2 regions of the Shewanella sp. NKUCC05_KAH genome follow, and region 2 is predicted to be linked to the other one. Evidence: riboswitches for the same ligand, from Rfam matches in the RefSeq annotation. Region 2 holds a riboswitch; the other holds the start of a gene.
What was found. Region 2 has a riboswitch for cobalamin ahead of KO533_RS17635 (ABC transporter ATP-binding protein). Riboswitches for the same ligand answer to the same signal wherever they lie in the genome.

Region 1 (16,711 bases), on a different contig from region 2:
ACGCTGAAATCACTGACGCGCTCATAATCGGCAGATGTCAACGCGGCAACGCGGGCAATCACTTGACTGTCGGCGGCCTGCGCTTTCGCCTCACGGCGCGCCAAACAGGTTTGCACAATCTCTTTTGCCGCGGCCGATTCAGGTGCCAGTAGCAATTGGCGCACATTGGCCAGTTCGAGTAATTTTTGCTTCGCAAACGCGAGTTGTTGACGCAGCGCAGGCTCAAGCGTGGCTTCCACCTCTAAATCCACAGGGCTGTGCAGGAGTGAGCAAGAAGTACCGATCCACAAGCGATCTCCGAGATCACGGGCAACCGCGCCTATGCGTTCGGCAATTAAATCCGCCTCTGCCGCCCACACGTTGCGGCCATTGACCACACCCGCCGACAAAATTTGATCTTGACCAAGCGCATTGGCAAAGACTGCCAATTGATCCGGCGCTGTGACTAAATCGACATGCAACCCCGCGACCGGCAAGGCCGATACCAGCACTTGATGGTGTGCGATACCGCCGTAATAACTGGTAAGAAGGATCTTCACCTTCGCAGTGCTGAGTGCTTGATACGCCTCAGTGATCGCCGTTTGCCATTCGCCATCCAATTCCAATGCGAGAATGGGCTCATCGAGCTGTACCCAATGCACTCCCTGAGCAGCAAAACGCGCCAAAATGTCAGCATAAGCAGCTAATAAATTGGGTAATAAGCTTAACTTATCAAACTCTTGGCCCACGGTTTTAGCAAGGAACAAGTAGCTAACAGGGCCGAGTAGCACAGGTTTTACTTTATAGCCTAAGGAATGCGCTTCACTGACTTCATCGAAAAATTGCTCATAGGCAATCGAAAACACTTGGTTTTGGCTGAGCTCAGGTACCAGATAGTGATAGTTAGTATTGAAATACTTGGTCATTTCAGAGGCTGGCGCATCTTGGCCCGTTGGTGCTCTGCCGCGGGCAACACGGAATAAAGTATCGAGATCGATTGCCCCTTCACCACGATGACGCTCAGGAATGGCATTTAAAGTCGCGCTTAAGGTCAGCACTTGATCATAAAAGGCAAAATCACCTACGGGAACTTGCTCAATGCCAGCAGCAGCTTGCCACTGCCAATGGGTGTGGCGAAGTTCACTCGCCACTTCACGTAATTGTGCCTGAGTGCTCTCACCACGCCAGTATTTTTCTAAGGCAAATTTCAATTCACGACGACGCCCGATACGGGGAAAACCAAGACTATTTAATTGCATACTCTATCTTCCTTTATTTGAGATAAGCCATATTCGGCACTTGCACCCACCAGATTGTTTTCTCTTGGCACTTTTCAGCACTTCAGCCTTGATAAATAACAATGGGCGTCTGGACGTCTAGAAGTTTATTGTGTTAGTCTCTATTCCAGCAACCGAATTGATTTCAAGCACAACATGAGCGAAATTCACTTGGAGTGAACATGATCGAACTAAGACACCTGCGAACCTTAATGGCCCTGAAAGAAAGCGGCAGTTTGGCGGGCGCAGCCAAAAAACGTTTTGTCACTCAATCCGCCCTCTCCCACCAGATTAAGGAGTTGGAGCAAAGGATTAACTCGCCCATTTTTGTGCGTAAGAGTAAGCCACTGTCATTCACCCAAGAAGGTGCACGCCTGCTGCATCTGGCCGAAGAGATTTTGCCTAAGGTGTTAGAAACCGAGACAGATTTGAAGAATGGGCTGGAAACCGAAACCAATCAGTTGCGAGTCGGCATTGAGTGCCATAGCTGTTTTCGCTGGTTAATGCCTGTGATGGAGCAATTTAGACAAGATCATCCGACAGCCGAGTTAGACTTGTCGAGCCGTCACCTATTCGACTCGCTCAATGCCTTAGAAATGGGTGAACTGGATATTGTATTAACCTCAGATCCTGTGCCTGGGCATTCACTCGCCTATCAGCATTTGTTTGATTTTGAAGTGAAGTTAGTGGTTGCAAAAGATCATCCTTTAGCGAAAGAAGCCTATGTCACCCCTAAGCAATTAGCACACTTGCCTATTATCAGTTATCCAGTGCCGTTGACACGTTTAGATATTTATCGCCACTTTTTAGAACCTGCGGGCATAGAGGCAGGCGAGCAAAAAACCTGTGATTTAACCATGATGTTATTGCAACGCATCGCCTGTAAAGACGGCATAGCCGCACTGCCAAGCTGGTCGATTAATGAAGGACATGGACTGAGTCTCGCTACGGTAAAACTCGGCCAAGAAGGTCTGAAACGACCGCTATTTGGTGCCTATCGCCGCCACAGTGCTAACTCTGCATTGATCCAAAATTGGTTACAACTGGTGGCGAGGGAAGGTTTATCCCGCCAGCAGAAGACGAATTAATGCGGGTGACATAGAGTAAAAAGCCTGCGAATGCAGGCTTGTTTATTAAGTCAAATGACTACTTCATAGCATCGACAAATTACAGCGGATTCATCAACAATCCACGCATAGACAAGACACGGCGCAGTATCAACCCTGATGAATTAGGATTACGGGTCTGACGCAAATTATGGGCGATCATAAATTCTTGACGCAGATCCTGATCGAGATCTAACGCCTCGAACGCTTCGATGGTTAAGGTCTGTTGTTGATTATCAATCAATGACTTAATCACACTTAAAGGAAATGACTGTTCGGCATTAGCATTTAAATAGGCAAATGCGGTCAGTGCGATAATTTGGCCGAACACACTGAACAGAGCTAAGGTTTGTACTTCGTCAGCATCAACCTCCACACCTTCCATATCCGCTAAGCTATCTACCGCATCCGTTGCAATATCTTCAGTCAGCTTCCAATAACCTTGGACCAACTTTTTATAGGGCTGTGGCAGTTCATCGAGGCGTTCTTTTAAATAGAACGTAAAGGCGTAGCGATAGATATTAACTTGACCTAAGCGGATCAAAGCTTCTTTCAACGAGCGAGTTTTGTGATTTTCCACTACAGCAGCCTGTGCGGAATTACTGCGCATAAGCATGTGCGCTGCCAATGCGGGATCGCTCGAGATAATGTCAATCACATTACGAATGTCGCCTTCAGCAAGGATCGCTTTTTTGAGTGGAATTAGAATTCCTCGGCGGCCAATCACTTGCTCTTCGTTCGCTATGATAGCTCTAACTTGAGTAAAAACCTGTTGCTCAAGATCAGTCATAAGACACTTTACACCTGTTTATTAACAATAAGATGATTCGGTTACAGCTCACATCATACCTAAAATACTAAGAATTTCAGCCATAAACAGCAGAGTAAAATATAAATTACTCCTATTTAGTAATGACTGCCCGCTAACACTATAGATAACGACAATTAAACCACTCTACTAAAATGATATTCAAGACTATACCTATTTTAAGATTTATTCTTTGAACTCAGCGTAAAAAATAAAAAGCCAGACTCAGTCTGGCTTTGTTATTAGATAGCTCATTAATAATTAGAAGCGGTAGCCCACAGTGAAACGAATATCACGGCCTCGACCAGAATAGTAACTATCCCCCCAATCGCCACCGTAATAACCTGCACTGACATAATCTTTATCAAATACATTATCGATACGCAGACTGGCAAGCCAAGCATCACGATTATAATTCAAGGCTAAATTACCAAGCACGTAACTTGCTAGCTTATCACCTTGATTAGCGTTATCGCCTTCGATAAAACGATCACCCGTGTAGATAGCTTCGGCAAACACTTGGAAATGCTCAGCAAAATCCATGCTGACATAACCGCGTCCCGTGTGTTTTGCCACCCAAGACAGCTCTTTGCCATCGTTAGCACCATCGGTAAATTCGGCGTCGGTATAGTTATATTCCAGCCCTAGCTGCAGCGCTTTAGTGATCTGCCAATCCCAATCGGCACCCGCGCCATAACGACGAGAAGCATCGGCATTAACGTTTGCACCGTTGAAATTACCACCTATGGGTTTAACTGCACTCGAGTCATAAACAATTTCATCCTCTAAATCGAGACGATATAGGCTGACTCGCAGGGTTTGACTAGCGACAGCCCAATCCCAACCCGCCTCATAGGAACGGCCTGTTTGCGGCTTTAAGCCAAATACGCCCGGCGATGTATAAGCTTGCTCATCCACTTTGGCAAAACGGAAGTTATCATCGGCGCGCACATAAAGTCTGTGCTCCGCAGTTGGGCGGTAATTTAAACCCAGTTCGAATGCGTGGGCATTTTCGTCTAAATCCATGCCATTAGGATAAACATTGCCATCGACTAACTCATCGGTCACCCGCGCATATCGTCCACCCACAACGTAACTTAAAGTATGACTTAAAGGCACTGTAGCTTGTAGATAGGCGCTTTGCATTTGCTGCACATTACTGCGCGCCATAGTGTCAAAATCAGCCTTGCCACGGCTGATGTCTAAACCTGTGACTAGGTTTAGCTCGCCTTGACGCGTGCTGTAATTCGCTAACGCTTTAGGGCTAAACATTAACAGTGAGCGTGTGTTATGGCTGTTCGCCCCCCAATTAAGAGAAGACACCAAGGTATCGCTGTAATCTAAATCCGCCGCCAGCGCCCAGTTTTGATTAAGCTGATGCTGGTAACCCGTTCGCGCCGCAGTGGTCATCTCGTGGGCATACTCTACCTTATTTGATGAAGCACGGGAATCGTCTTTAAATTGCTTTTCAGTAAGCGAGCCCGGATTTTCACGATCGTTATCGTAGTAGCTGGTTTCAACAAAGAACGAGTCTGTGGCTGTTTTATATTGAATGCGGCCAAGAATAGAGCCGGTTTCGTTGGCATTATGCTGGCGATAGTTGTCACCTTGGTTGTAACTACCGGTGAAAAAGTAACGCCAATCTTTGTTGATCGCGCCAGACACATCACCACGACCTTCATAGGTATCAAAGCTACCGCCAGATAACTGCACGCTGCCGCCAGTATTTTCAGGGGACTTAGTGACAATATTAATCACCCCGCCCACGGCTTGATCGCCATAAAGTACACCTGCACTACCCGATAAAATTTCAATACGATCCACTTGATTAAGCGGAATGGCATTAAGGCTAGGTGCGGCGATATCGATATTATTGAGACGACGACCATCAAGTAAAATCAGCGTGTTATTAACGGCAGTGCTGGCGCTAAAACCACGCATCGCAAAGCTAGTTCCAATATTGTTATCCGAAATTTGAATACCGCTTTGACCGCGTAAGACGTCGGTCAAATTAGTCGCGCCACTCATTTCAATCGCAGCGGCATCAATCACATTCACATTGGCGGCAATATTTAACGGGGTCTTATCAGAGCGGCCGATCACGACAAGATGCTCGTCGACTTTAGCTGTGCTGGTATCGTCAGCCGCCATAACGGGCGCGATAATTGAAAAACTGCAAAGGCTGCCGATCAGCAGCGCGATTTTTGTTGGATTTTTTCCCATTTTACCTTTAACTCCTGCAAGGAAAACGGGGCATTGACGCCACGATACCGTTAATTCAGTCGTAAATACTGACGGTGATTATCGCATTTTGAGATCTGCCCACCGAAATCTCAAAAACACCTTCAGGGCCGGTCTCCGGACTTAGGCTATGTTAATCCATTAAAAGTTAGATTAACGCGAGACTGACCTTTTACATTCTGACTTTCGGGTTCAGTCTTGAACACACCAATCAAACGCGGCCGTCTCTCACCTTTTACCGTTGCGGGGGCAGTGCCAGAATTTCACTGGCTTCCCGATTATCTCACGACACTATCATCGTAAGCACCACAGAAGGTTGACTCAAAATTAGGTTCAAAGGGCGTACAATCTGTTAACGCCCAACAAGACTCAGGGCATATCAGACCTGAGCGCGCGCATTATAGACGTCTATACGGATGAAAGTCCATTAATCTCAAGTGAGCGAGAAAACTCACATGAGCTAGAAAACGCCATCCCAGTTTTTTGCCGCAGGTTTTGGTCTGTCTTTGCTCAAAATCGCCTGACGCTGCTCAGGAGTTTCGCATTGGGCAACGGGGGTAAAATCCAGCGGTTTAATCACTAACGAGTCAGCAGGTTGCACTGGCGACTTGTCGAACATTGGCAAATTCATCGACCAAGAGACCAGCTCCCCCTTTTCGCTGATGCCAATATAACCGTCATCTGCGCCATCTAACCAAGTGAGGCGCGGAATACGTGCAATCAACTTCTCCACATTTTCACGGTTGGCGCGATAACCAACAGGCACCACTTTGCCATCGGGACGCGTAAACACAAAGGAGGCAGGCCCTTGGGTAATGATGCTGCCTTCCTGCCAATATTTATCAAGAATCTCTTGGGCATAGTGAAACCCAAACATATGAGCGTAATCAGTATCGTCGGCCACTATTTGCGGCACGGCCTTATCCCGCAGTAATAAAAAGCCTGAGCCAATGCTGATAATCTCTTTTACCCCTGTGATATCGGTTTTTTTAATCCAATCGATACCACAGTTAATCCCATCGCCCCAAAAATGTGCATCCCCCGTAGGGCTTAAAATCGCAAAGGCACAATTGTTTGCCGTCATACTCGCCACATCCTTTAAGGCGCTGCGGATCGAGTAAGCATCACTGCGCCAACCCCAACTCACCACAGTGCCGTCCTTTTTCAAGGCGGCATAGGTGTGTTGAAAATATTCGATCTTCGCTACATCCGTAAGCTGCGGGAGTAACTTTTTCATATTGGTCGACTCTTCAACCTGCCCCCAAATCACCGCGCTACCTTCTTTTTTGAGGGCGACAAAACTGCGTCCTCTGGCGAAGATATCGACAACATCAACTAATTGATCCTGCACATGTAAGCTATTGCCGCCGTAGGGGCCATAACCCCAAGTATGCACCTTGCCATTAGCATCAAGGGCGGCAATGGCCTCTTGATTGGCGAACAACTTGGTAATATTGGTCATGCGGTTTTGTAGGGCTTTGTCGAGGCTATATTTCCCCGCATTGCCCCAGTACACCACAGTGCCATCTTGACGTAGCGCGGCAAACCCGTCCTTAACTGGGACGATTTGCTTAACTTGCTTAAGCTGCTCCGTCACCTCGCGGCTATCACCGCCAGCATAACTGTCACCCCAAGTGATCACCTCACCAGATTGTGTTAACGCCGCAAAGGCCGAACTGTTGGTGACCACAGTCTCGACTGCGGGTAAATCACAGGGAATATGGCGATACTGTGGACTCGGATTTTCCTTAAGTTGAAGCAGTTTGCCGTTATCAAACTGCAATAAGGATTCCTTATCATTTTCGAACACGGTTAAGGGTTTCGGCTGACTACAAGCCGTTAATTGCAGGGCGATTAAAACTGCCACGAAGGCCAAAGGGCGAGGAATTGAATAAGACTGCATAACTTATTTCCTTGTCGTTACTGAAAACGTGAGTTGCTGAATATGTGGCGCGATTTTATCCGATAATGACTCGATTATCGGCCTCAATGCGCGCTGAAAACCATGATTCATATCTAACCGAGACAATAGTGCTTGTGCATGTTTATCAATGGCCTGCGCGCTATCAAGGCTGAGGGTTTGCAGCGCCATTGTCTGGCCAAATACCGCTAAAATCACAGCTTGTACAGGACTAACACTTGGCTCCGGCGCGCCAGGGGCATCATCGAGCCCCCATTTAACTAACAAGAGTAAATATTCGATACGGGCTGCAACGTCGACACTGCATTGTTTTTCATCCTCCAAGCCAAAACTGAGCTCCTTGGCATAACAAAGTGCCTCCAATGCCTTGAGCTTTTCTGCCGATAATGTCAGTGCAAAAGGGAGCTGCGCAGTGCGAGTCATCAACACAAAGATTGCCAAGGTTCTTGCCGTTAAGGCTTGATTGCAACGGGCTAACATCGCGAGCACTAAGTCGTGAAACCCTAATGAACTCAAGCGATAAAAGCTAATCATCACAATGGTTTCATCTATGGATTGCAACTGTTTTTTGCTTGGTGCAGATTGCATTTGTGCAAATGAGGCAACAAAACTTGGGTATAACTCAGGGCAATGGCCAATATGGTCGGCCGCTTCCCATACCAGAATGTTAGCGGCTGGGTGGCGCCTGTAGGTTTCAAGCAGATTGATAATCCCAGCATAATCTTGCTGATGCCCTAAACGCTTGAGTATTGGGATATAACGAGACTCAGCCCAGCAAATTCTTAAAGGAGTCGAACCGAAATAGCCCACCAGCAGACCCAATAATAAGCTTGCAGTACCAAAGGCAAAGTCCCACTTGGCGAGATCGCGGGTTAATTTAAGGTCTGCACTTGCACGGGTTGGTGCATCAGGAAGGTAGCTCACAGCACTTTGCGCATAGTGGGGCCCTAATGCCCCCGCCGCATCACCCTGCGGCGGAGCTAATTGATAAGTCGCACGGCAATCAACACCATCAAGCCCCCACTGACGAATTACCTCGCCCTCGGCGGTGTGATATTCCACTAAGCAAACCAATCTTTGGCGAGAAATGCCGTTCGAACCTCGTTCACTCCGATACTCAGTTTCAATCACCCGGCCAATGGCAACATCGCCAAGCACTTCAAGCTGATTGACCAAATGCCACTTTTGCCATCCTTCAGTGATAAAAAAGGCGGCAAGACTCAAGATTAAAATGGGGGGTAAGGTAAACAAGAGTACTTCGAGCCACCCCCAACCTCGCTCGGGGGCGCTAGAGGTTAACTTACTGTGATTAATCAACACGCCAAAACGTCCTTATCATTCCATGATGCTTAAGCATTAAATGAATTTTGTTTGTGCCTACAGCGGGGCGCAATTTTAGCAGCTTATTGATAAAAATCAGAAAAAGCTCACAGTTTACTGTAAAGACACCATCACACTCATCGCCCACCCGCTTGAACATGCTATTCTAAGCACTCATCACCGCTGTTTAAAGGAGTAACAGTATGACTCGCCCTATTATTCTGGATTGCGATCCCGGCCATGACGACGCTATTGCGCTCATTTTAGCTCTCGCCCATCCAGAGCTGGTTCCACTGGCCGTCACCACCAGCGCCGGTAACCAAACGCCGGATAAAACGCTCAATAATGCCCTGCGGATCTTAACCTTATTAAATCGCAGTGATATTCCTGTCGCTGGCGGCGCCGTCAAGCCATTAGCTCGTGAATTAATCATTGCCGACAATGTCCATGGTGAAACCGGACTCGACGGCCCTGCATTGCCTAATCCAAGTTTTAGTCCTCAAGCCATTACCGCAGTTGAATTAATGGCGCAGCAAATTCGCCAAAGTCATCAGCCAGTAACCTTAATTCCCACAGGGCCGCTGACTAACATCGCCCTTTTACTGGCGAGTCATAGCGAGTTACACGATAAAATTGAGCGCATAGTGCTAATGGGCGGCGCAGCCGGTGTCGGTAATTGGACCCCAGCCGCCGAATTTAATATTTTTGTCGACCCCGAAGCCGCCGATATTGTCTTTAAATCCGGAATTCCCATTACCATGTGCGGCCTCGATGTAACTCATCAAGCGCAGATTATGGACGAAGATATCGAACGCATTCGCGCGATTCAAAATCCAATTGCTCAGTGCGTCGCCGAATTATTGGATTTCTTTATGATTTACCACAGAGATCCTAAATGGGGCTTTATTGGTGCGCCATTGCACGACCCCTGCACGATCGCTTGGTTGCTTAAACCTGAGCTATTTGAGGCGCAAGATTGCTGGGTAAGCATTGAAACCCAAAGTGAGTTGACCTTAGGCATGACAGTGGTCGATCGCTATCAGCTAACAGGTAAAGCCGCCAATGCGACTGTGCTGTTTGGGCTCGATAGGCAAGGCTTTGTCAATTTACTGGTAGACAGTTTACGCGTCTATGATGCAACTTATCTCAATCGCAGATAAAAATGACAGTGAGTCTTCTATGAGCCAGATACTCGTTATCGGCAGTGCAAATGCCGACCATGTGATGAAATTTGAGTACCTGCCCGCTGCAGGGCAAACCTTAATGAGCCGAGATTACCGCCTCGAACAGGGCGGCAAAGGGGCCAATCAAGCCGTCGCCTGCGCGCGCTTAGCCAAATCAGGTTCACGCACTGATTTTATCTGCCATCTCGGCCAAGACAGTATTGGCGATGATATGCGTCAAAGCTGGATGAAAGATGGCATCAGTGCGGAAGGGATCCGCCAAATAGCCGGACTGAGCACAGGCACTGCCATGATTTTTATCGGTGATAACGGTGAGAATACGATTGGCGTTGCCGCAGGTGCTAACGCCAGCCTTTCACCCGATGACTTAGAAGCTCATTACGCCCTATTTGCTAATGCTGAGTACTTATTAACACAATTAGAAACGCCCGCTGCCACAGTGGCAAAGGCGCTGCAAATAGCCAAGAATCTTGGCGTGACGACTGTACTAAATCCTGCTCCAGCGACGGCACTTGGCCAAGATGTACTCAAGTGGGTAGATATTATTACCCCCAATGAAACCGAAGCAGAAGCCTTAACGGGAGTTGAGATCAACCATCTTGATGATGCACACATGGCAGCGCAACTTCTCCACCAGCAGGGAGTAAAGATTGTGGTCATAACCTTAGGTAGCCGTGGCGCATATATCAGCAGCCCAGGTTTTAATGGGCTAATACCTGCGTTTGAAGTGCAGGCCATAGACACAGTCGCCGCAGGGGATACCTTCAATGGCGCCTTAGTTGTGGGCTTAAGCGAGGGCATGTCGATTGCTGCAGCCGTGGGATTTGCCAATGCAGCCAGTGCCATTACTGTCACTCGCCCAGGTGCACAACGTGCGATTCCCTATCGACAGGAGCTTTCGTACTAAAAACGTAAGAAGTTCTGAAATAGACGCCCTGCGTTATAAAAAATTACAACTTATAAATCAAACACATAAATAATAGTTCCTGAGTACTTAGTTCACTAAAGCTAAGTACTCACCTATGTTTACCGCTAACAATTTTGCCGCCAATAACAATGTAAGCTTTCAACCTAAAGTTGCATATACATAATTTACACGCTGATTTCATTCCCATTTAATGAAGATTGCTTATGCTGGCAGGTGCATGTCCGAGTCAAAACGGCTCGGCTACCCTTGTTCAAATAAGGAAGTACCAGATGAAAGCAAAAAGCACAGCTTTACGTAACGTGACCAGCACTAGCCTAATCGGCCTAGGATTATTATTCGCTAGCCAAGCGAGTGCCAACGAATGTGAACTGAAAATTGCCGCCACTGATGCAATGCAATTTGACACTAAAGAGCTGTCAGTACCTGCAAGCTGTAAAGAAGTGACCTTAACCTTAACCCACTCAGGCACTTTGCCAAAAGCAGCCATGGGCCATAACTGGGTATTAACTAAGGCAGCCGATATGTCAGCAGTAGCAACTGAAGGCATGAGTGCAGGTCCTGATGCAGCCTATGTCAAAGCGGGTGATACGCGCGTTATCGCACACACAGATTTAGTGGGCGGTGGCGAATCAACGTCTATCACCTTTAGCACTGCCGGTATGAGCGCTACCGAAGCCTACCAATTCTTCTGCAGTTTCCCAGGTCACTGGGCGATTATGCAAGGCAGTTTCAAGTTAAAAGCTTAAAGGAATGGCCTAGCCTCACCTTAAGTTAGTCAATAAAAAAGCGGATCTTAGGATCCGCTTTTACATTTCAGCCATTGCATTTAGCCGCACTAATCCATCATGGTCTTGGTTGGATGACTAATGGAGCAAAACTCGTCATCGCATTACCGTTAGCGCCGTTCAAGTTAGGATATTCAACCCCTTCCTGTAAAGTGTAATACACGTCGACAAAGTCATCGTCATTGGTGAACCAAGCATCCGGCATCACACTTAAAATACCATTGGTGATTTGCGGGATCAGCGCATAACCCTGAGCTTCAGGATCGGGGATCGACTTTAAGATCTGCTCCGCCGCTTCCAACAGCTTAGTGGCCAACACTTTATAGTTAGTACCATCGTCATGCTCCATTAAGATCATGTCCGCAGCCGCCCAACGATAACGCTCCCAATGTATGATGATTTGATTCGGATAATAGGTCGTATCCGCATAATCTAAATAGGGCATTTCGACGATATCGAGCACAGGCTCTTCACGGCTTGGATCAACCCCAGTCACTATGCCGTAAATTTCGGCACGACCAGAAATCCACGGCTCATGGTCATCCTTCAAGGATATTTGCTTGATCACTGTGGTTGAAATCGGCTTGTCTGCCACCGCCTGTGTTTGCGCACGGCTCAGTAGCGCGCCCTCTTTTTTCGCTGACTGCGCCTCGGCAAATGTCGCCCGCATCACCTCTAAGCCAGCCACAAAGGCTTTTTTGCTATCGATACCGACCACAAACACTGGCTGCTGCGGCAGGTTATACACGTCTAATTGATGCACTTGCCCATGAATATCAAAGGCTTCAATATAATCCCACTGACGCTCGTCACCATCGGGCTCATAGGCAAATAGAGGAGACTCACCTTGCTGCCATGGGGTTAACATGGTTTCATCCGCCAGACGCACTTGCACCAGAGAATCCGCTTTGGCACTTAAGCCCTTCACTCGGCGAATTGATGCATCGGCTTTGGTGATCACATTATCATTGAGCCTATGTTGGGACAGAATCTCATCGGCATTTACTGCTAACTGATACTGGTTTATTTCAGTCTGTAAGATAGGCGCAAGCTGCGCATATTGATGGCTTAAATCTAACGCCAATGCCCGCTTTGTATTGGTTAACTGAGCTTGTGCATCCAAAGTCGAATCCTTTAGCGACGCTTGTAGTAAGCGTAACGCCTCTCCATCTAAGGCTTGGCCATAACTCAGGGTTGCCGAAGCCGACAAACACAGCAATAAACTGGATTGAAGTAGTTTCATAGGAGTTCCCTTACCTTGATAAAGTTAAACGTGCGTTCGAATTCCTTACATATGAGCACAGAGCAGCATCTAAGTAAATCAAATGATAATAGTTATCGTTAATTATTAATGGTATAGGGTACGTAATCCCGGCTAAATGCGATAAAAACAAGCTAATGACAGCATCAACAGATCAGTCCAGCCGAACAGAGTGTATGAAGATAAACGAGGAAATAGGATGAAATGAATTGATATGCACAGTTTCGCGAGCGACAAAAACACAAAAGGCAGATCTTAAGATCTGCCTTTTGCTGTTCATCGCCAAAGTGACGTTTCAGAACCCGTTATGCGCGCCCTAACAGTCACACTGGCTTGATAAGACAAGGTTAAACGAATGAGTGTTACTCTTCGTCGAAATCATCTTCATCAAGATCTTCGGCATCAGTTGCCGCTTCAGCCGCTAATGCAGCGGCTAATTTTGCTTTAGCTTGTTTCTCTGAGCGACGTTTATTGCGCTCAGTTAACGTGCCTAAAAACACTTGTAATTCAGTTAAGCCCCAAGCTTGCGCTTCGGCTTCAGTCGCAAAGCCATCGTGGCTCTTAGACACAACTGTTTTAGTTGATGTCATGCGACGAGTGATTTCAGTTTTCCAACCGTTGTCGCCCTGTGTCACGCGAAAATCGTATTTTTTGCCCTTGCTCATTCTGCTCTATTTCCTAAATGATGCTTGTCACGTTTGTCTTATCAAGCGAACCAAACGCTCATCATAAAACAAAAGGAGCGCAGTGTACTTGATTTCGGCCCAGAAAGATCGCCCAGATGAAAATATTCATGCCAGTTTCATCGACTCGCTCAGTGGAGTCAATGCTCACATCTAAAGCAACACTGTGCATATATCCCGACCGTCCTCTGTCTAAGGCAGTTTATCGCAAGCTAGCGTGCCTTAGATAATAGTCGTGCAAACGGTATATATTCTTGTTTATGTCATACAAATAGGCTTTTTCAGTCACATTAACACTTTAGAGTTTCTGATTAATATTAATAATTTACATCATTACTCATAGGTAAATCTGATGAAACTACGCCCTATTTCGTCGCTCTCACTCGGCCTGTTAATTGCCACGAGCGCTTTATTAGCCGGTTGCAATAATGACGATGATAACGCCGCAGTCACGCCACCCACCAGCAAACCCGTTCCAGCTCAAGTGGGAGAAAGACCCTTATTCCTCGTACGTCAGATGCAAGACAGCACACTTAAAACCCGCTTAGAACAATGCACCACTGACAGTTTTTATCGCAGCGAATTTTCCATAGGTCACCGTGGCGCGCCAATGAAATTCCCTGAGCATACAAAGGAATCCTACCAAGCGGCTATCGATTCAGGCGCAGGCATAGTCGAGTGTGATGTCACCTTCACCGCCGATAAAGCTTTAGTTTGCCGCCACTCACAGTGCGATCTTGCCAGCACGACCAACATTTTAGCAGTGCCTGAACTGGCTAATAAATGTTCGAGCCCATTCATTCCTGCCGATCCCGCCAATGGCGTCAGCGCATCGGCGACCTGTTGCACTAGCGATATCACCCTCGCCGAATTTAAAACTCTCAAGGGTAAGATGGAAGGCAACAATCCGAAAGCGACCACTGCGGCCGAATTCATCAATGGTACCCCAAGCTGGCGCACCGATCTTTATGCTGGCAATGGCACCTTGATGACCCACGCTGAAAGTATTGAAATGTTTAAAAAAGCCGGTGTGAAGATGACGCCTGAGCTAAAAGCCGCCAGCGTATCTATGCCCTTCGATGGTTTTACTCAGCAGAATTACGCGCAAAAAATGTTAGATGAATACACAGCGGCGGGCGTCGATGTTTCGCAAGTATTCCCCCAGTCATTTATTTTGGATGACATCAAATATTGGGTCGCCAACGCACCTGAATTTGCGAAGCAAGCCGTGTTTCTCGATGACAGATACGATTATAACAGCGCCTTTGATCCGCAGAACTCTGCCACTTGGTCACCATCAATGGCGGATTTAAAGACCCAAGGCGTCGAAATTATTGCGCCGCCACTCTGGGTATTAGTCGCCTTAGATGCGGATAAGAAAATCATTCCTTCGGAATACGCTAAGGCCGCTAAAGGCGCTGGGCTTAAGATCATCACTTGGTCGCTAGAACGTTCTGGTTTATTAAAAAATGGCGGCGGCTTTTACTATCAAAGCATTACCGAAGCGATAGATAACGAAGGCGATACCTTTGAATTACTTGATGTACTGGCGAAAGATGTCGGCGTGATTGGAGTGTTCTCCGACTGGCCCGCCACAGTGACTTACTATGCTAACTGTATGGATTTATAAGTCATCGATATAGAAAAAAAAATGCGTTAACGATTAATCGTTAACGCATTTTTTTATTGCGAAAATAATCTATATCTCGCCGCGAGCTATTTAAACAGGTGCTGGATATTCTTTAAATCGCCCTTACCTTCGGCAATTTCTTCAGGCGTTAAACCTGTAACTTCGTGCGGGAAAACTAACCAGTCTTCAGAGGCATGAATGTAATAGTCGGGTTTTAAAGGCACTGCGGTATTTTTTGGCTTGTAATAAGGGCAAGCGATACGGATATCGGTTGGCATATTTAGGCGCATCAGTTGGCTGAGTTTTTCTTTTAATGCATGAATACTACGGCCAGAGTCAAACACGTCATCCACAATCAACAAACCGTCACTCGCGTTCGCATTTTCAACGATGTAATGCAGGCCATGAACTTTGATTTCTTTGCTTTGTTTGTCGGTGCCAATCCCATAATAAGAAGAGGTACGCACGGCAATGTGATCGGTTTCAACTTGTTTAAAATCGAAAAACTCCTGTACCGCGATCCCGATTGGAGCACCGCCACGCCAAATACCCACGATAAATTGCGGACGAAAGCCACTCTCATACACTTGCGAAGCTAATAAAAATGAATCTTCCAGCAATTGCTGCGCGGTAACAAAATACTTTTCTGACATGACACAGTCCCCATCACATTGATTTTATTCTTAGGTCGTTAAAGCTTATGACCCCCGTAAGGTCTGTTCGGCGGGTAAAGGTTCCCAAAACACTAGAACAGCTTTGCCTTAGCAAGTGTAGGCAGCCGCCGAATTTTGGGAGCGAATTTTATACCAAAAAAATGCGATGTGCTGCAGTAATAGTAAGAACTTGCGTGACAACAGACATTTATTTTGCCTTTTAAAGCCAAAAGCAACAAAAAGGCCACCCTAAGGTGGCCGATAAACAAGCGAACAATACCGCATTAAACGATAGGCGTAATCACATGCTCACCTACTTTTGTCTTAGCGCTATAACCACGGGCCGTTGCGACTTGGAAATCCTTCGACAAAATGGTATCCACATAATGCCAGTCGCTGCGCACCTCATCAGCGGTAAAGGTGAGCGTCATAAAGCCTCGGTCTTTTAAGTTAGCGTACTTAAGATCTGGCACTAACTCGACGATTGCCGCCTCGGTCGCGGGGATCTGTTCCGCTGGCAGATTCAAGTAATATTCAAGGCCTGGCGATGATACTGAGCTAGTCGCAAACTCAACACCCACAGTATCGCCTTGCACGTCTTTAAGCTCGTTTGCCCATGCATTATGGGTGTCACCCGCGATCACAACTAGGTTAAGATTTTTCGATTTAGCCGTACCTAAAATCACTTCACGCTCATAGGCATAACCATCCCAAGCATCTAAGTTGTACGGGATTGCAGGTAATTGCAGCAGTCCGATAACTTCTGGCGTGAGTAAGGCTTGATTGGCTTGAAGATATTGCAGCTCTTGGGCGGTCAGCGTGGGATCATTTGCCGCCGCACGGGCCGCTAACTTAGCTAAAGCCCCTAACATGGCAAATTGGGGAATGCTCATCTGCTGAGTGGCAATCGCAGCAGGCAATGACATCTTACCCAT
Region 2 (16,711 bases):
GTTAGATTGGCCTTCGACCTTTTCTAGCTCGATATAGGGGTTTAAGTAAGCCACGGCTTTTTTCATCACCCGCGCCGATTTCACCACCTGCGGCAGGAACATTTTGCCTGAGCCGAACAAGTCGCCGACCACGTTCATGCCGTCCATCAAGGCGCCTTCAATCACATCCAGCGGACGTTTCGCTTCTTGGCGAGCGGCTTCGGTATCTTCATCGATAAATTCGGTAATGCCTTTGACGAGCGCATGGGACAAGCGTTGGCTCACCGGCCAGCTGCGCCATTCTAAATCTTCTTTCTTGCCCACCTGCGCGCCATCACCGCGGAATTTCTCTGCGATTTCAAGTAACTGCTCGGTATTGCTTGAGCCTTCAACTGGGCAGGGCAAGTTAAGCACCACGTTTTCGACCCGCACTTTAAGTTCAGGATCGATATCGTCGTAAATGGCTAACTGACCCGCGTTGACAATGCCCATGTCCATGCCGACTTTGATGGCGTGGTACAGGAAAACGGCGTGAATCGCTTCGCGCACTGGGTTGTTACCGCGGAATGAGAACGACACGTTCGATACGCCGCCCGAAATCATTGCGTGGGGCAGGGTGGCTTTAATCGCTTTAATGGCATCAATAAAATCGACGGCATAGTTGTCGTGTTCATCGATACCCGTGGCGATGGCGAAGATATTTGGGTCGAAGATGATGTCTTCTGGCGGAAAGCCGACCTTATCGACCAATACCCGATAGGCGCGGGTACAGATTTCGATTTTACGCGCCTTAGTGTCAGCCTGACCTTGCTCGTCGAATGCCATGATAATGGCCGCCGCGCCGTAGCGTTTCACTAAGGTGGCTTGCTCGATAAACTTGGCTTCGCCTTCTTTGAGGGAAATAGAGTTAACTATGCCCTTGCCTTGAATACATTTGAGGCCAGCTTCGATCACTTCCCACTTAGAGGAGTCGATCATAATAGGTACGCGGCTGATGTCGGGCTCAGAGGCAATCAAGTTCAAAAACTTGTGCATGATTTCGGCGCCATCGAGCATACCTTCGTCCATGTTGATGTCGATGATCTGCGCGCCGCTTTCGACCTGCTCGCGGGCGACATCGAGCGCTTGCTCAAACTTGCCTTCTTTGATTAACTTTAAAAACTTAGCCGAGCCTGTGACGTTGGTGCGCTCACCCACGTTAACGAACAGGGATTGGGCGTCGATAGTCAGTGGTTCCAAACCTGCCAAGCGGCAAGCGACTGGAATGTCCGGCAAAATACGTGGATCGTGACGGCTCACCGCTTCGCGGATCACGCGGATATGTTCAGGCGTACTACCACAACAACCCCCGATAATATTAAGCATGCCTTCGCGCGCCCAATCTTCGATCACGTTCGCCATGTCTTCTGGGGTTTCATCGTAACCGCCAAACTCGTTCGGCAGGCCTGCGTTCGGATGCGCCGACACATAACACTCGCTGATGCGGGATAATTCTTCCACATAGGGGCGCAATTCTTTTGGCCCAAGTGCACAGTTAAGACCGATAGATAAGGGCTTGATATGGCGAAGGGAATTGTAAAAGGCTTCGGTCGTTTGGCCAGTCAGTGTGCGACCCGAGGCATCGGTAATGGTGCCCGAAATCATGATCGGCAATCTGTCTTTAGAATGCTGACCGAATAAGTCATCGAATACCGATTCAATTGCAAACAGCGCGGCTTTGGCGTTTAAGGTATCGAATATGGTCTCGACCATAATGATATCCGCGCCGCCTTCAATCAGCGCCTTAGTGGATTCTTTGTAAGCAGTCACTAACTCATCGAAGCTGACGTTGCGATAGCCTGGGTCGTTCACATCAGGGCTAATCGAACACGTACGGTTAGTGGGGCCTAACACACCGGCGACGTAGCGTGGAATGCCTGTGGCAGCAAAGGCTTCATCACAGGCTTCACGTGCGAGGCGCGCGCCGACTAAGTTAATTTCGGCGGACAGCGACTGCATGTCGTAGTCGGCCATGGCGATGGTGGTGGCGTTAAAGGTGTTGGTTTCAATGATGTCGGCACCGGCGTTTAAGTAGTCGGTGTGAATTTGTTTGATGATGTGGGGTTGCGACAAGACTAAGAGGTCGTTGTTACCTTTGACATCTGTATGCCAATCTTTAAAACGTTCGCCGCGATAGTCCTCTTCTTCCAGTTTGTAGCCTTGGATCATAGTGCCCATGGCACCGTCTAAGATCAGAATGCGCTCTGCAAGCTGTTTGCGAATGTCTGCTAATATTTGGCTGGCTTTGGTTGAGGGTATCGTCATAAATAATTACCTTAAATACAGCTAAGTTAAGTCCAAAAATCGGCCATTGTTATGCTAAGTGCATTTTATTGTCGTCAGCCGACATTTTTTTGAATACTTGTTCTTAAAAATTTGTTTTGGACATTTAAACGTATAGACGTCCATAATACGCGACTTATGATTGTCAGGGCAAGATGAAAGTCAAAGGCATTAGGAGCGAGAATCGAGAATCTAGAATTTAGGCCCTCGGCTTGAGTTTCTAGCATCTAGTCCCTAACTAAAAAGGCATATATGAAACAAGTTCGATTGTTATTGTTACGCCACGGTGAGTGTGAAGGCGGCGCGATCTTGCGGGGTCGTGTGGATGTGCCTTTAAGCAAAAAGGGTTGGCAACAAATGTCGGCAGCAGTTGAGTCACAGGCCAGCGTGTGTAGCGCGATTTATAGCTCGACTTCACGCCGCTGCGCCGATTTTGCCCACGCTTTTGCCGCCGAGCTGCATTCGACGGCGGCACTGATATCTGAGTCAAGGCCATTGCAGGCGCAGTGTTTGTCGGGTTTACAGGAAATTGATTTTGGTGATTGGGACGGTTGTCGGCTCGATGAACTGTATCAACAAGAGGGCGAACACTTAGCGGCGTATTGGCAAAACCCTTGGCAAACTCCGCCGCCTAATGGTGAAACTATGGCAAGTTTTGAGTCGCGGGTGAATGGGACGATTGACCAGATACTCGCCGCCGAGTTTGAACGATTGACCCTTGACTCACATAAAATGGGTAATGAAAACAGTGCCATTAATGAAACCACTGACAATATGCCAGCCACTCAAGTGTGGGTCGTGACCCACGGCGGGGTGATCCGTCACTTAATGGCGCGTGCCTTAGGGGTTGAACGGGCGGTGGGGTTTTATAGTCAACTCGATTTACCCGTGGCGGCCGTGGTGACTATTAATGTGCTGCAAGATGAACAGGGTGCCTGCTATTGGCGTTTAGATTGGCCGAGTGGGCGCAGGTGTTGAGGCCTTATTTCACTATCTCGGCGCTATCATGTAGGCGTGATCGTTTGGCGAGAATAAGCTGACATGAAAATATTCTGATTTAAACAGCATTGCCTAATGGGATAGATGTAGGATAATGCTTTTCCCTGACGTTTGAACGAGATAGCGTATTACATGCGCAATGAGTGATAACGTCGCAGAAATAGGTGTTGGGAATAGACTCTCTTTGTTCGAATCGCTCCGTTGTTTTTATTCACAGTGGCGTTGTTAACAAAGAGCATATCAACCCAAACATAATAGGGAATCGGGGAACTGCTCGTCAGTCAGCCCGAACTGTGCCCGCAACTGTGAGTAGTTTAAAGAAGCACCTAGATTCTAGAGCCTAGCTCCTTCTTTTCTACAAGTCAGGAGACCTGCCTATTTCTGTTATCGCTGCGTGCAGCCTTAGTTCTCGAGCGGGTGACTCGAGGGAGCAGATGACAATGTGCACAACCTTTTTTTATACAGGTTTGGACTCGATAGGAGCGCCGCTTAGGTGAAACTTTCCGCAATCCAAACTAACAGCCCCGTGAATGACACTAACCCGTCATTGAGCCCGTCAGTCGCGCTCAATGTGAGCCAGTTGAGCTGGTGTATCGATGGCAAAACCATTCTTTCCAATATTAACTTTACGCTGCCAACGGGGCAGATGCTGGGGCTGATTGGCCCTAACGGTGCGGGCAAGTCCAGTTTGCTGCGCTGTTTGTATCGGTTTGTTCGCCCGACTCAGGGCAAAATTACCCTTTTTGATCAAGATATTGAGCGCTTGTCGCCCAAGGCGTTTGCCTGTCGCGTCGCCGTAGTGCAGCAGGATACACCGCACTATTTTGACCTCACCACAGAGCAATTGGTCAGCATGGGCTTAACGCCCCACAAGGGCATGTTCGATACCAATTCGAGCTGTGATATTGAGCGTATTGCAAAGGCTTTAGAGAAAGTTGGCTTGAGCCATAAGATGCACCAACAATATGAGCACTTATCCGGCGGTGAAAAGCAACGCGCTTTGATTGCCCGTGCCATAGTGCAGCAGCCGCAGCTTTTAATCCTCGATGAGCCAACGAATCACCTCGATGTGCGCTATCAAATTCAAATCCTCGAATTGGTGCGTAGTCTTGGTATCAGCGTGATTGCCTCTATTCATGATCTTAATTTAGCCAGTGCCCTGTGCGACAGTTTGTTGTTGATCCATAACGGGGAAGTCAGCGCTATGGGGACGCCAACCGAAGTATTAACCGAGGCGCGAATTGGTGATGTGTTTGGCGTGTGTGCTCAGGTATCGCCCCATCCACAGCATAAAAAGCCCTTAATCAGCTATTTTTATGGTTACCACCATGTAGATCATGGCCTGAACGAGCGAGGCGAGGGCGGATGACTCAGGGGAGTAAACAATATTTCATCTCATATTTGGGGCGTATCGTGACACCGTTGACGAGACAACAACTGATGCTGCTCGTATTAGGTATCATCACTTTGATAACGCCTATTGCTGCGACGAGTTTTGGTGCGGCGAACATCAGTTTTACGGATGTTATTCAAATATTTATCAATAAGGCGACGAACTTCACTCAAGCCAATGGTATGACTGAACGCATTGTGATGGAGCTCAGGCTACCGCGCATTTTACTCGCCTTTGTGGCGGGTGCGGGTTTGTCACTGGCGGGCAGTGTGTTGCAAACTGTGACTCGCAATCCGCTCGCCGATCCCTATTTGTTTGGCATTAGCTCTGGCGCGTCCTTTGGCGCTGTGGTGATGTTGACCTTATTCACTGGCTCTGGATTTTTTGATAATGCGGGCATGGCTGCACATTCTGGGCTTTTTAGCGGTTCGGGCGCCTTGTCTGGATTACTTTGGTTTAGCTTGCCCTTGGGCGCTTTTATTGGCGCGAGTTTGTCGGTGTTGATAGTGCTTGCCTTGTCTGGGCTTGGGCTCAATAGCCAAGTGGAGCGCATGTTGCTCTCTGGTGTGGCGACCTCCTTTATGTTCGGCGCATTAACGAGTCTGCTGCTGTATTTCGCCAGTCCGCAGGCGACAGCCTCTGTGCTGTTTTGGAGTTTAGGCAGTTTTGCAAAGGCCAGTTGGTCCTTGTTAGTACTGCCGACACTGGTGATTGGTGCGAGTTTATTCATTATTTTAGGCATGAAACGGCAGATCATGGCGTTGCAGGCGGGGGATGAAACGGCGCATACCTTAGGGGTGAATGTGCCTAAGCTGCGGCTCAATATGTTGCTGCTCTGCTCCTTGATTACCGCTATTTTGGTGGCTACCTGTGGCGGTATCGGTTTTGTCGGGTTAATGATCCCCCACACAGTACGCATGCTGTTCCCCGGTCGTCAGCCGATTTTATTAACGGCGCTGGTGGGCGGATTATTTATGGTGTGGATTGATGTATTAGCGCGCTGTTTATTGGGGAATCAAGAGTTGCCCGTGGGCATTATCACAGCCGCCATAGGTAGTATGTTCTTTTTGCTGATTTTGCGTAAGCGTAGAGTCATGTCGTAAGTGCAGACTGACGGGATAATCAGTATTTCTGTTGATATCCCACCCGCGATTGGAAATGCACAATTGGACATGTTCGTCATAGACGCGGGATGCGTTGTGGTTATTTAATGTAGATTACAAAGTGGAGTGTGGATGTCTCAGTCAGCCGTGTCTTTTCAAATAAGCCCTGTGAGTAAAGCGCAGGATCTGGTGATTCTGCAGAAAATTGATCTTAAGACTAAGCCGCCCGGTGCCTTAGGTCAGCTCGAATCCTTAGCCTTGCAGATTGCCCGCGTGCAAGCAACTGATTTGCAACAAACGGATCAGCCACAAACGGATGTGCTCAAAATAGTCCATCCAACCATGTTAGTGTTTGCGGGGGATCATGGCATTGCCGCAGAAGGCGTGTCGATTGCCCCTAGCGAAGTGACTCACCAAATGGTGCAAAACTTTGCCCATGGCGGCGCGGCGATTAACGTTTTTTGTCGGCAGGTGGGCTTTAAGCTCGAAGTGATCGATTGCGGTATTTTAACGCCAGTTGAAGGGGTTGAAGGTATTATCGATCAACGTCTTGGCGCTGGAACGGGTGCAATCCATTTAGAGCCCGCGATGACGTTGGAAACCGTCGATAAAGGCTTTGCTATGGCGCGCGATTTGATTGAACGTCACCATCAAGCGGGTTGTAACTTAGTCGCCTTTGGTGAAATGGGCATAGGCAATACCTCCTCTGCTGCGGCCATTATGGCGGCGATTATGCAGTTGGATGTGATTGATTGCGTTGGCCGTGGTACTGGCATTAATAGCGAAACCTTAGAACGTAAACTGATGCTGATTGAGCTCGCGTTATTGCTGCATCAAAGCGCCTTAACTGGACCTAAGTCAGTGTTAGCTTGCCTAGGAGGCTTTGAAATTGTGCAGATGACGGGAGCTATGTTAGCTGCCGCTGAACGTAAAATGCTGGTGGTCGTGGACGGTTTTATCGCGACAGCGGCGGCATTAGTCGCAGTGCAAATCGCCCCCAATGTGCGTGATTATTTGATTTTTGCCCATCAATCCGATGAGCAAGGTCATCTGCGAATGTTAGAATTTTTGCAGGCTAAACCTTTATTATCCCTAGGGCTGAGATTAGGCGAAGGTACGGGGGCGGCGTTGGCATTGCCGCTTATTCAAGCCTCAGTAAATTTTTACAATCAAATGGCGAGTTTTAGTGATGCGGGGATTGAGGCTGTTGTATGATGTGCTCTGCTAAGTCGCTTATTTTACTTATTTAAAATAATAGCCTTTAGCCAACCGTTTTAATTTTAAACCTTGCAGCAAGTGTGAATTCACTAAGGATGCTTTATGTCAGAACGCGAAAGCTGGCACAAAGAGATAGATTTATTTTTAGTTGCCATGGGCTATTTTACCCGCATTCCTATGCCTAAGTGGGTCGAAGTCGATAGCGATAAATTGAATAAGGCCAGCCGTTATTTCGGTCTCGTCGGTCTTCTGGTCGGCTTGTTAAGCGCCATAGTGTTTTGGCTGACGCAGAACTGGCTCCCCGCCGGCGTTTCTGTTCTTTTAGCTATGTTGGTTGGCGTCTTGCTCACGGGCGGATTTCATGAGGATGGCCTCGCCGATACCTTCGACGGTTTTGGCGGGGGTTGGACGGCTGAAGACAAGCTGCGGATCATGAAAGACTCGCGCCTTGGCAGTTATGGCGCACTGGCGCTGATGTTGGCCCTGCTGCTGAAATGGCAGTTGCTAGTCGAGTTGGCACTGTACGATCCTGTCGTTGCGGGTTCAGCACTTATCGTCGCGCACACAGTGAGCCGTGTGGTATCAGCCAGTATCATTTTTAGCGAAAAGTATGTCCGCGATGACGAGACCAGTAAGTCTAAGCCGCTATCGCAACATCAAGGCATTAATGAGCTGCTTATCCTGATCGCCAGCGGCGTATTAGTGCTGTTATTCCTTAAGGGGTTAGCGGCATTGTCATTGCTATTGGTGATGATAGGACTGCGCCGTTTGATCATAGTGATCTTTAGACGCCAGATTGGCGGTTACACGGGTGATACCTTAGGCGCGGTGCAGCAAATATCTGAAATCGTGTGTTATTTTGTATTACTCGTTGTGGGTAACATACTGTGATCCACCTCGTCCTAGGCGGCGCCCGTAGCGGTAAGAGTCGCTACGGCGAAGCCTTAGTGCGTCAGTACACTGCGCTTGGCTTCGATGCTTGCTATGTGGCGACGGCGCAGGCGCTAGATGATGAAATGGCGACACGTATCGCCAAGCATCAAGCGGGACGATCGGACGATGGTATCGAATGGCAATTGTTTGAAGAGTCGCTCGCCCTCACTGCACTGTTAAAACAGTTAGCAAAACCTGGGCGAGTGATTTTAGTAGACTGTTTAACTCTTTGGTTAACGAATCAATTACTTGCATCCAGCGCCAAGATTGATGATGAACCCGCGCCGACTGAGTGGAATGCGACTGACTTTGCCGTTTCAACCTCTGACGATAAAGCTCATGCGAGTTGGCAGGCCGAGAAAACCGCTTTTGTGGATTCCCTCGTCGAGCTTGAGGGAGTGGTGATTTTGATCAGTAACGAAGTCGGTTCTGGCATAGTGCCCTTAGGTGAGTTGAGCCGACAATTTGTTGATGAAGCAGGCTGGTTAAATCAAGCCGTTGCGACCTTAGCGGACAATGTCACCTTAGTGGTCGCCGGTTTACCCTTAGCATTGAAACCACTGTAGACTTTGGGCTCAGTCCACGTTTTAAGCTTAAGTTGCATACTTAAGTGATTTTTAGACTGAGCTGTTATGTTAATGACTGCAAACTAGAATAAGCCTTTTAAACCTATGTCCTCTCCAAACACAGACAACACAGCCTGCGCTAATGCACTCGATACCGCTGATGCTTTAGCTATTCATTCTGCTACTAATCTTGTGGTGAATACGCCTGCTGTTAATTCACCTCGTCGCGCAAAAGTCTTGATGGTGCAGGGCACAACATCGGATGCGGGTAAAAGCACCTTAGTGGCGGGGATTTGTCGTTTGCTCGCCCGTCAGGGGATTAAGGTTGCGCCCTTTAAGCCGCAAAATATGGCGCTCAATAGCGCTGTCACTATTGATGGCGGCGAGATTGGCCGCGCACAGGCCTTGCAAGCCGTGGCCTGTTATCTTGAGCCCCATACCGATTTTAATCCCATTCTGCTTAAACCAAGCTCGGACACGGGCGCACAAATTATTGTACATGGCAAAGCCCTGACGACACTCGAAGCCTCGGCCTTTTTTGGGCCTAAATCTAAGGATTACAAGGCAATGGCGCTTGGCGCTGTGCTGGAATCCTTCGAGCGATTGACGGCCCAGTATCAAACCATAGTGGTGGAAGGCGCGGGTAGTCCAGCGGAGATCAATCTGCGTGAAGGTGATATTGCCAACATGGGATTTGCCGAAGCTGTGGATTGCCCTGTGATTATCATTGCCGATATCGATAAAGGTGGCGTATTTGCCCATTTGGTCGGGACCTTGGCCTTGTTATCAGAATCCGAACAGGCGCGGGTAAAGGGCTTTGTGATCAACCGTTTCCGTGGTGATATTAGCCTGTTGCAATCAGGGCTCGATTGGCTTGAAGCTTATACTCAAAAACCTGTTTTAGGCGTGTTGCCTTATCTGCATGATTTACATCTCGATGCCGAAGATGCGCTGATAAGCTCGCCGACTAAAGGTGCTAACAGCCGCTTAAAAGTGCGGGTATTAGTGTACCCAAGGATCAGTAATCACACGGATTTTGATCCGCTGCGGCTAAATCCCGATATCGATTTTGACTATGTATCATTACAAACTCAAGCCGCGAGTCACGCCACTCATTTGCCCGCTGCCGATGTATTGATCTTACCCGGCAGTAAGAATGTGCGCGCCGATTTGGCCTTTTTACGCCAGCAAGGTTGGGATAAAGATATTGCCACACACCTGCGTTACGGCGGCAAAGTGCTCGGCATTTGCGGCGGCTATCAAATGTTAGGCCAAAGCATTGCCGATCCCTTAGGCATTGAAGACAGTGCGGGTGATACCGCTGGACTTGGCTACCTGCCGCTGAGCACAGAACTCAAAGCCGAAAAACAGTTACGACGAGTGAGCGGTGAGCTAACGTTACTTGGGCAAAAGGTTGCTGTGAAGGGCTATGAAATCCACTGCGGTGAATCAAGCTATCTTATCCCTAGGCTTGAACAAACGAATACGCCCTTGCAGTTAATCCCTGAATCCACATCTGTGAGCTTTGCTGATGGCCTGCAAAGCGATGACGGGCAAATCCTTGGCACTTATTTACATGGGCTGTTTGATAGCCCAGATGCGTGTCAGTTGATTTTGCGCTGGGCGGGATTAAACGATGCTAAGGCGATAGATATCAATCAAATACGTGAGCAGCAACTCGATCGTTTAGCCGATGTGTTAGCCGAGCATTTAGACATGCAAAAATTACAGCCAATTTTAGAAGCATAAGTTTTAAAAGCAGACATTTTTAGCAGCAGAGTGAAGAGAAGACCATGACAGCACAAAACGACAACGAACAAGCGCAAATCAAGGCCGAACGCCACAAGGCTCGCCAACAGAAAGTGAAAGCCGGTGTGGATGCTAAAATTGCCGCCGCCCAAGGGGAGAAGGGGATTCTGCTGGTGTTAACCGGTAACGGTAAAGGCAAATCGACCTCAGGTTTTGGCACAGTGGCCCGTGCCGTCGGTCACGGTAAAAAAGCCGCGGTAGTGCAATTTATCAAAGGCACTTGGGAGTGCGGTGAGCGTAATTTACTCGAAGGTGCAGGGGTTGAGTTTCATGTAATGGGCACAGGTTTTACCTGGGAAACCCAAGATAAAGAAAAAGATACCGCCGCCGCTGTACTCGCTTGGGAAGCCGCCGAAAAGCTGCTGCAAGATGAGAGCATAGATTGCGTGATGCTCGATGAACTCACCTATATGGTGAGCTATCACTATTTAGATGTGGAACGTGTGCTTAGTGCACTTAAAAATCGTCCACCCATGCAGCATGTGATCATCACGGGCCGTGCTTGCCACCGAGCGATTATCGAATTAGCCGATACTGTTAGCGAAGTGCAGCCGTTGAAACACGCATTCGAAGCGGGTATCAAGGCACAGCAAGGTTTTGATTACTAAACTGAGCGTGTTGTTATAACCATAAAGCGATATTTCTTATATCCATATTGGGCAGATAGTAAATGGCGGCCATGCCGCCAACGGTCACTTTTGCAACAGTGACAATCCCCACTAACCCTATCGCAGTTCGATTAGCTAAAAAGCTATTGTCCCAAAGTGTGTTTCGTAGTTTGAATGCTTTAATCAAAATCAAAGTCGTGGGGCTTCACCCCACACCCGACCAAGGAGGACTGCTCGTCCTATCCTCCTTGGATGCTCCAAGACGCCCCCAACGGAGTTGAAAGCCCCTTGTGCTCATTGACAAATTTGCTATCGCTTCCGAAGGATGCGTCCCTGCACCTGCGAAAGCTAGTCGGTCATCCATGACCGAACTCACGCAATTTATCTATTCGCCCTGCGGCAACTCCGAGGGGAGGAGTATTCCTTGGAGTTTTGAGTTGTTAGATAGCGATTCATTAGCAAAAACAAGGGTAGAATAACGAGAAATATAAAGCAATATCAAGTAATTACATTTAAAACTGCTATCGCAAAAAAGCAAAATCCTATAGCATCATTTGTACCAATTGACATTGATGTGGCCAAGTCCAACAAGCGATTTATGCCCCGCAAACAGCGCAGCGCATAAATACTAAGACGTTATGCAAAAAGGAAAGCATGAGTACGAATCCAATAAAAACCGCTATCCCTCTATGGTACGCGCAAATAAGTTGGGCTAAAGAGCTCATCAAGCATGGATTTAGCCTTTCTGAGGCCGAAGATATACTTGCTGAGGAGAATCGTGGCTGCAAATTGGTTCCTGGTACGGCTTGGTATATTCGTACACACGGCGTTGGTGTCGATATTTTCAAAACTCCCGAAGTTGGAGGTATCGACTTTGACTTCGATAAGCCCGATCCAGATCCTTGGCGATTGCAGATATTTATTGAAAGGCAAGTAAATGACGGAAACTTGCCATATGAGCACTATCGTGAATTGCTTGATAACGACGAGCTTATGAAAAAAGCCATTTCTGAGGTATTGTCACAAAGTGCATAACAAACGCCAGCACACCGCGCCTTCGGCGCTCGACTCGCAACAAGTTGCTCGCGTGTGTGGCGGGCGTTAGGCTTTAAATTTACAATCGAGGAAATCATGAAGTATCCAGGTCAACCAGAGTTTCCACCGAGTTGGTATAAAGATCGAAGTCAATCTTATATAGAAAAGCAGTTTAGCAAAGAACTCGGTGATTTAGCTGACGCAATTGAAAGTGAGCATTGGTTTGGCGACCCTGAAAAGCATAGCCGTTTTCGAGTTGATTTCATTCTTAAAGATGCTCGTTTGATCATTGAGTTGGATGGCCATGATTATCATTCTACGAAAGAACAACTAGAAAATGATGCAATCAGACAAAGGTATCTTTCAAGAGCTGGTTATACTGTAATTAGATTCACTGGTAGAGAAATAAATAGAAACCCTTCAGCTTGTGTTTCTGAGGTTCGTACAATTTACAAAGAGCGTATGCAAAGAGCTCCGTCAAAATACCGAGTCATGTATATTGATTACCCATTTATTTATCGAGAAATGTCTAAAGCCTTAGCTTTTTACAATAAATTGTACCCTGATAAAAATTTAACAGCGGTATCACTAGATGAATTAATCCCTCATGCTATTGAGTGGCTGCATGAAAAGTCATTCATTACAGTTTTTGTATTCCATCCACCAGAAGATTCCATGCAGATTGAACATTTAGATGGTTTGGTAAAAGAATACGAAAAAGGTGAAGTTAGGATTAATACTATCCCACACGAGTGGTATAGCCTTGAGCTTGGAAACCACATGGTTTGCTATTCCCATCTCTTTGATGAATTCTTTTTGGTTGCTGATGATCCTGTGTATACGGAGCCATTACGTTCAGTATTACCGAGTGAACTCACTAATAGACGGTTTGGTACTTCTAATTTGAAATATTTATCAAATGGTAAGTTGTTGCGTAAAGGCAATGAAGAAACAGCATATGCAGGTACTGACCTTGCTCGAGTGCTCTGGCAAAATATTTGGTACATAATTGGTGCATCAATGGGGCTGAGTTTATACGAACTATAAATCCATACAAACGCTTTAAGACGGATTCGCAACGCTCGACGGTTTTGGCTTGATTTGGCTTATGTGTTTACGGTGTAATAGTTGAGTGTCGTGGTAGCGTGGCTCACACCTTAATTGGGCATTACCCATAGAAATTTTCATTCGAAACCTACTAATTCGAGCTAAAAGTTTAACTCAGAAATGTCCAAAAGCGTGCTGCGTAAGGCTTTTAAATCTACAGATTACGCTAATGCCAAAAAGGTGAGCCATGGTGATTTGCGAGACGACCGTCCGCCCCATGGACGGGGCGGTCGAGCATCCACGGATGGACTGGCTGCGAGTCGATGAGCGAATGCCATGGCAAACCTATAAGTCGGGGCGGTCGAACATCTACGGATGAGCTTGGACAACATCCGTGTTTAATTGCCAGTTCGCCATCCATAGCTCTCCTTCATAAGCTTAGAAACCCTAGGTTTCTATTCACCATGTCGTCGAGCAAATACCATGGAGCGCCCTTCAATAGGGGCCTGCATTTAATAACCAAGCAATACCCTTCTATATTTAACGCTCCTCAGTCTAACTCTTGTTAAAGAAAGCATTAATCTTCTCTCGTACGAACATTACATATGCAAACTATAGCGGCATCTTATTGTTCTAATTTGTCAGCTTAGGTTTTTATGTCACTATAGGTTTTTTGCTGCGACGTTAGCATGTAAAGCAAGATGAGCTTTTAACGCCTTGAATCGCTGGTAAACAAGGCTATTGAGGCTGTTATTCTTGGTAAAACCCGTTAGCGTCTGTATCGACAGCTTTTTACCTGTGAGATTGGGCATCAGTGACTCAAGGATGATGCGATGAATAAACGTATTGTGATTTGTGCCGATGGGACTTGGAATCGGCCCGAGAAAGATCTTAAGGTCGATTTCCCCACCAATGTGCTACGCCTCGCGCGTGCTATCAGCCCGATAGCGGCTGATGGCAAACCCCAACAAGTATTTTATGATTGGGGCGTGGGTTCCTATTACGATCAAGCCATTGGCGGTGCGACAGGGCGCGGTTTACATAAAAACATCATGGATGGGTATCGCTATATAGTGCAAAACTATTCCCCAGGCGATGAGATTTATCTCTTTGGTTTTAGCCGCGGTGCTTACACTGTGCGTTGCTTGTGTGGTTTGATTAATAACTGCGGCATACTCAAACGTCCCGATGCGGCGTTGATTCAACAAGCTTTCGACCACTATAAAAAAAGCAGTGCGCCCTTTGCGCCTGATGGTGAAAAATCCCTCGAATTTAGAGCGAGATACAGTCATGAATCACGGGAAATCAAGTTTGTTGGCGTGTGGGATACCGTTGGTGCTATGGGGATCCCTATTTCATTTTTAGGCTTGTTCGAAGATAAAGACGAGTTTTACGACACTAAAATTGGCCGCAATGTGTGCGTTGCCCGTCATGCCTTAGCCATAGATGAACACCGCAGTGATTTTGAGCCGACTATTTGGCAACTACGCGACAATATGGACATGCAGCAAGTGTGGTTTGCCGGTGCCCATAGCAATATTGGCGGCAGTTATAAACCCGATAAAGACGGTTCATTGTTGTCGGATATTGCACTGTTGTGGATGATATCCGAGGCGCAGAAATTTAATTTAAGCCTAGAGCCACACTTAGCCGCGAGTGTGCATCCAAATCCGCTCGCGACCTTACATAACTCGAGACGCAGTTTTTATCGGATAAAACAGGAATATTTGCGACCACTCGACCCTGAGCAAGTCCCAGTACTTTTGCATCATTCGGTGAAGGCCCGCTGGGATCAAGATCCTCAGTATCGCCCGAAGAATCTACAAACTTATATCGAACACTATGGCTGGCCAGAGCAGCTAGTTTAACTCTATAACCCCAAGTGACCTGAAGAGACTACGCCTGCATCTTCAGGCGGTTTGGGGATAAATACTAAGGCATATCATGATTAAGCGACACTTAGCTGGACTCGTTTTTGGGCTCAGTCTGTTTCTCCCTCATAGCGTATTGGCCGAGCCCGCTAAACGCATTATTGCGCTCTCGCCCCATGCGGTGGAAATGCTTTACGCCATAGGTGCGGGCGATACGATTGTGGCCGCAACCGATTATGCGGATTATCCTGAGGCGGCAAAAAATATCCCGCGTATTGGGGGTTACTACGGCATTCAAATGGAACGGGTGATGGAGCTTAATCCCGATCTGATTGTGGTGTGGGATTCGGGTAATAAAGCCGAAGATATCAACCAGCTTAGGACGTTAGGATTTAACCTTTATGGCAGCGATCCTAAAACCTTAGAAGGCGTCGCCAAGGAGCTTGAAGAGTTAGGCCAACTTACGGGGCATGTTGAAGAAGCAAGCAAGGCTGCGGCCGCTTATCGCGCTGAGCTTATCCGATTGCGGGTTGAAAATGCTAAAAAATCAGAACCTAAGGTATTTTATCAACTCTGGTCGACCCCCTTGATGACAGTCTCTAAAAACAGTTGGATCCAACAGATCATCAGTGTGTGCCATGGACAAAATGTGTTTTACGATGCCGCCAGTGATTATCCGCAAGTCAGTTTAGAAAACGTCTTGCTGACCTTGCCCGAAGTGATTTTACAGAGTGAAGAAGAAGGTAATGTGAAAGGGGTTGATTGGCGCCAATGGCCAGAAATTCCTGCCGTGAAGAAACAGCATATTTATCAACTCAATGCCGATTTATTACATCGCGCGACGCCCAGAGCTTTACTCGGCGTTCAAGCCTTATGTGATGCCTTGGATAAAGCACGTTAAATAAAACGCCTGACAGATTATTCCGTCAGGCGCTTAGTCAGATGTTGCTATTTTCTAAGCGTTTAGAAAGGCGCGTTGATGTCGACCACATTAATCAGCTTGTGGTTTACAAACTCTTTCAATCCTAAATCAATCAACTCGCGGCCATAACCTGAGCGACGTACTCCACCAAAGGGTAAGTCGGCCTTGACCATAGTTGGATGATTGACAAACATCATGCCTGTGGAAACCTGCTTAGCGACCGCCAGCCCGCGTTGGGTGTCGGCGGTAAACACTGAGCCACCCAGTCCAAAGGGTGAGTCATTGGCGATGGCAATTGCCGCTTGCTCATCTTTCACCCTGTGGATACTGGACACTGGGCCGAAGAATTCCCAATAGTAGGCTGGGTTATCTGGCGTCAGGTTTGTCAGTATTGTTGGCTGCACAAAGGCGCCTTGCTGAGGCACTTTAGGACCCACTTCGGTCGCGGTTGCGCCGTGTTTTACGGCATCACGGATCTTCTGCTTCAACTCATCGGCCGCGCCTTGGGAAGACAGCGGTGCCAGCGTAGTGGCCGAGTCCATAGGATCGCCTGCTTTTAGCGCTTCGATCCCCTTGATATAACCCTTCATAAATTCATCGTAAATGGCTTCAACTAAGATCATCCGCTTAGATGATGTACAGACCTGTCCCGCGTTCCAGTGACGGCCAAACACAGCCCAGTCGATAGTTTTAGGCAGATCGGCATCTTCAAGTACGATAAAGGCATCTGCGCCACCCAGTTCTAGGGTGGACTTTTTCAGTGCCTTACCCGCCAGTGCGGCAATGATCGAGCCCGCATCTTCTGATCCTGTGAGCGCAACACCATGCACTTTGGGCGAATTGATGATCTGTTCTATCTGCTCTCGGGTGGCATACAGATTTTGGAATGCACCTGAGGGCAGTCCG

Region 1: linked by a shared signal. The riboswitch ahead of KO533_RS09840 (TonB-dependent receptor) and the one ahead of KO533_RS17635 (ABC transporter ATP-binding protein) in region 2 are both predicted to bind cobalamin.

What each region holds. Positions count from the first base shown of each region.
Region 1 covers NZ_JAHKQZ010000009.1:15,227-31,937, reverse strand. Annotated here, with positions in the region: gene metE (5-methyltetrahydropteroyltriglutamate--homocysteine S-methyltransferase) at 1-1,238, opposite strand, end outside; gene KO533_RS09850 (LysR family transcriptional regulator) at 1,439-2,344, shown strand; gene KO533_RS09845 (HDOD domain-containing protein) at 2,424-3,152, opposite strand; gene KO533_RS09840 (TonB-dependent receptor) at 3,432-5,393, opposite strand; cobalamin riboswitch at 5,502-5,737, opposite strand; gene KO533_RS09835 (hypothetical protein) at 5,872-7,314, opposite strand; gene KO533_RS09830 (hypothetical protein) at 7,318-8,652, opposite strand; gene rihA (pyrimidine-specific ribonucleoside hydrolase RihA) at 8,856-9,812, shown strand; gene rbsK (ribokinase) at 9,832-10,743, shown strand; gene azu (azurin) at 11,034-11,510, shown strand; gene KO533_RS09810 (DUF3103 domain-containing protein) at 11,608-12,792, opposite strand; gene KO533_RS09805 (DUF3622 domain-containing protein) at 13,173-13,475, opposite strand; gene KO533_RS09800 (glycerophosphodiester phosphodiesterase family protein) at 13,846-15,123, shown strand; gene KO533_RS09795 (phosphoribosyltransferase family protein) at 15,210-15,776, opposite strand; gene KO533_RS09790 (alkaline phosphatase D family protein) at 16,061-16,711, opposite strand, start outside.
Region 2 covers NZ_JAHKQZ010000020.1:87,952-104,662, reverse strand. Annotated here, with positions in the region: gene metH (methionine synthase) at 1-2,283, opposite strand, end outside; gene KO533_RS17640 (histidine phosphatase family protein) at 2,554-3,279, shown strand; cobalamin riboswitch at 3,501-3,694, shown strand; gene KO533_RS17635 (ABC transporter ATP-binding protein) at 3,794-4,669, shown strand; gene KO533_RS17630 (iron ABC transporter permease) at 4,666-5,796, shown strand; gene cobT (nicotinate-nucleotide--dimethylbenzimidazole phosphoribosyltransferase) at 5,929-7,011, shown strand; gene KO533_RS17620 (adenosylcobinamide-GDP ribazoletransferase) at 7,117-7,905, shown strand; gene cobU (bifunctional adenosylcobinamide kinase/adenosylcobinamide-phosphate guanylyltransferase) at 7,902-8,513, shown strand; gene KO533_RS17610 (cobyric acid synthase) at 8,619-10,262, shown strand; gene cobO (cob(I)yrinic acid a,c-diamide adenosyltransferase) at 10,307-10,930, shown strand; gene KO533_RS17600 (hypothetical protein) at 11,585-11,965, shown strand; gene KO533_RS17595 (DUF559 domain-containing protein) at 12,062-13,012, shown strand; gene KO533_RS17590 (DUF2235 domain-containing protein) at 13,846-14,880, shown strand; gene KO533_RS17585 (cobalamin-binding protein) at 14,957-15,784, shown strand; gene KO533_RS17580 (NAD-dependent succinate-semialdehyde dehydrogenase) at 15,847-16,711, opposite strand, start outside.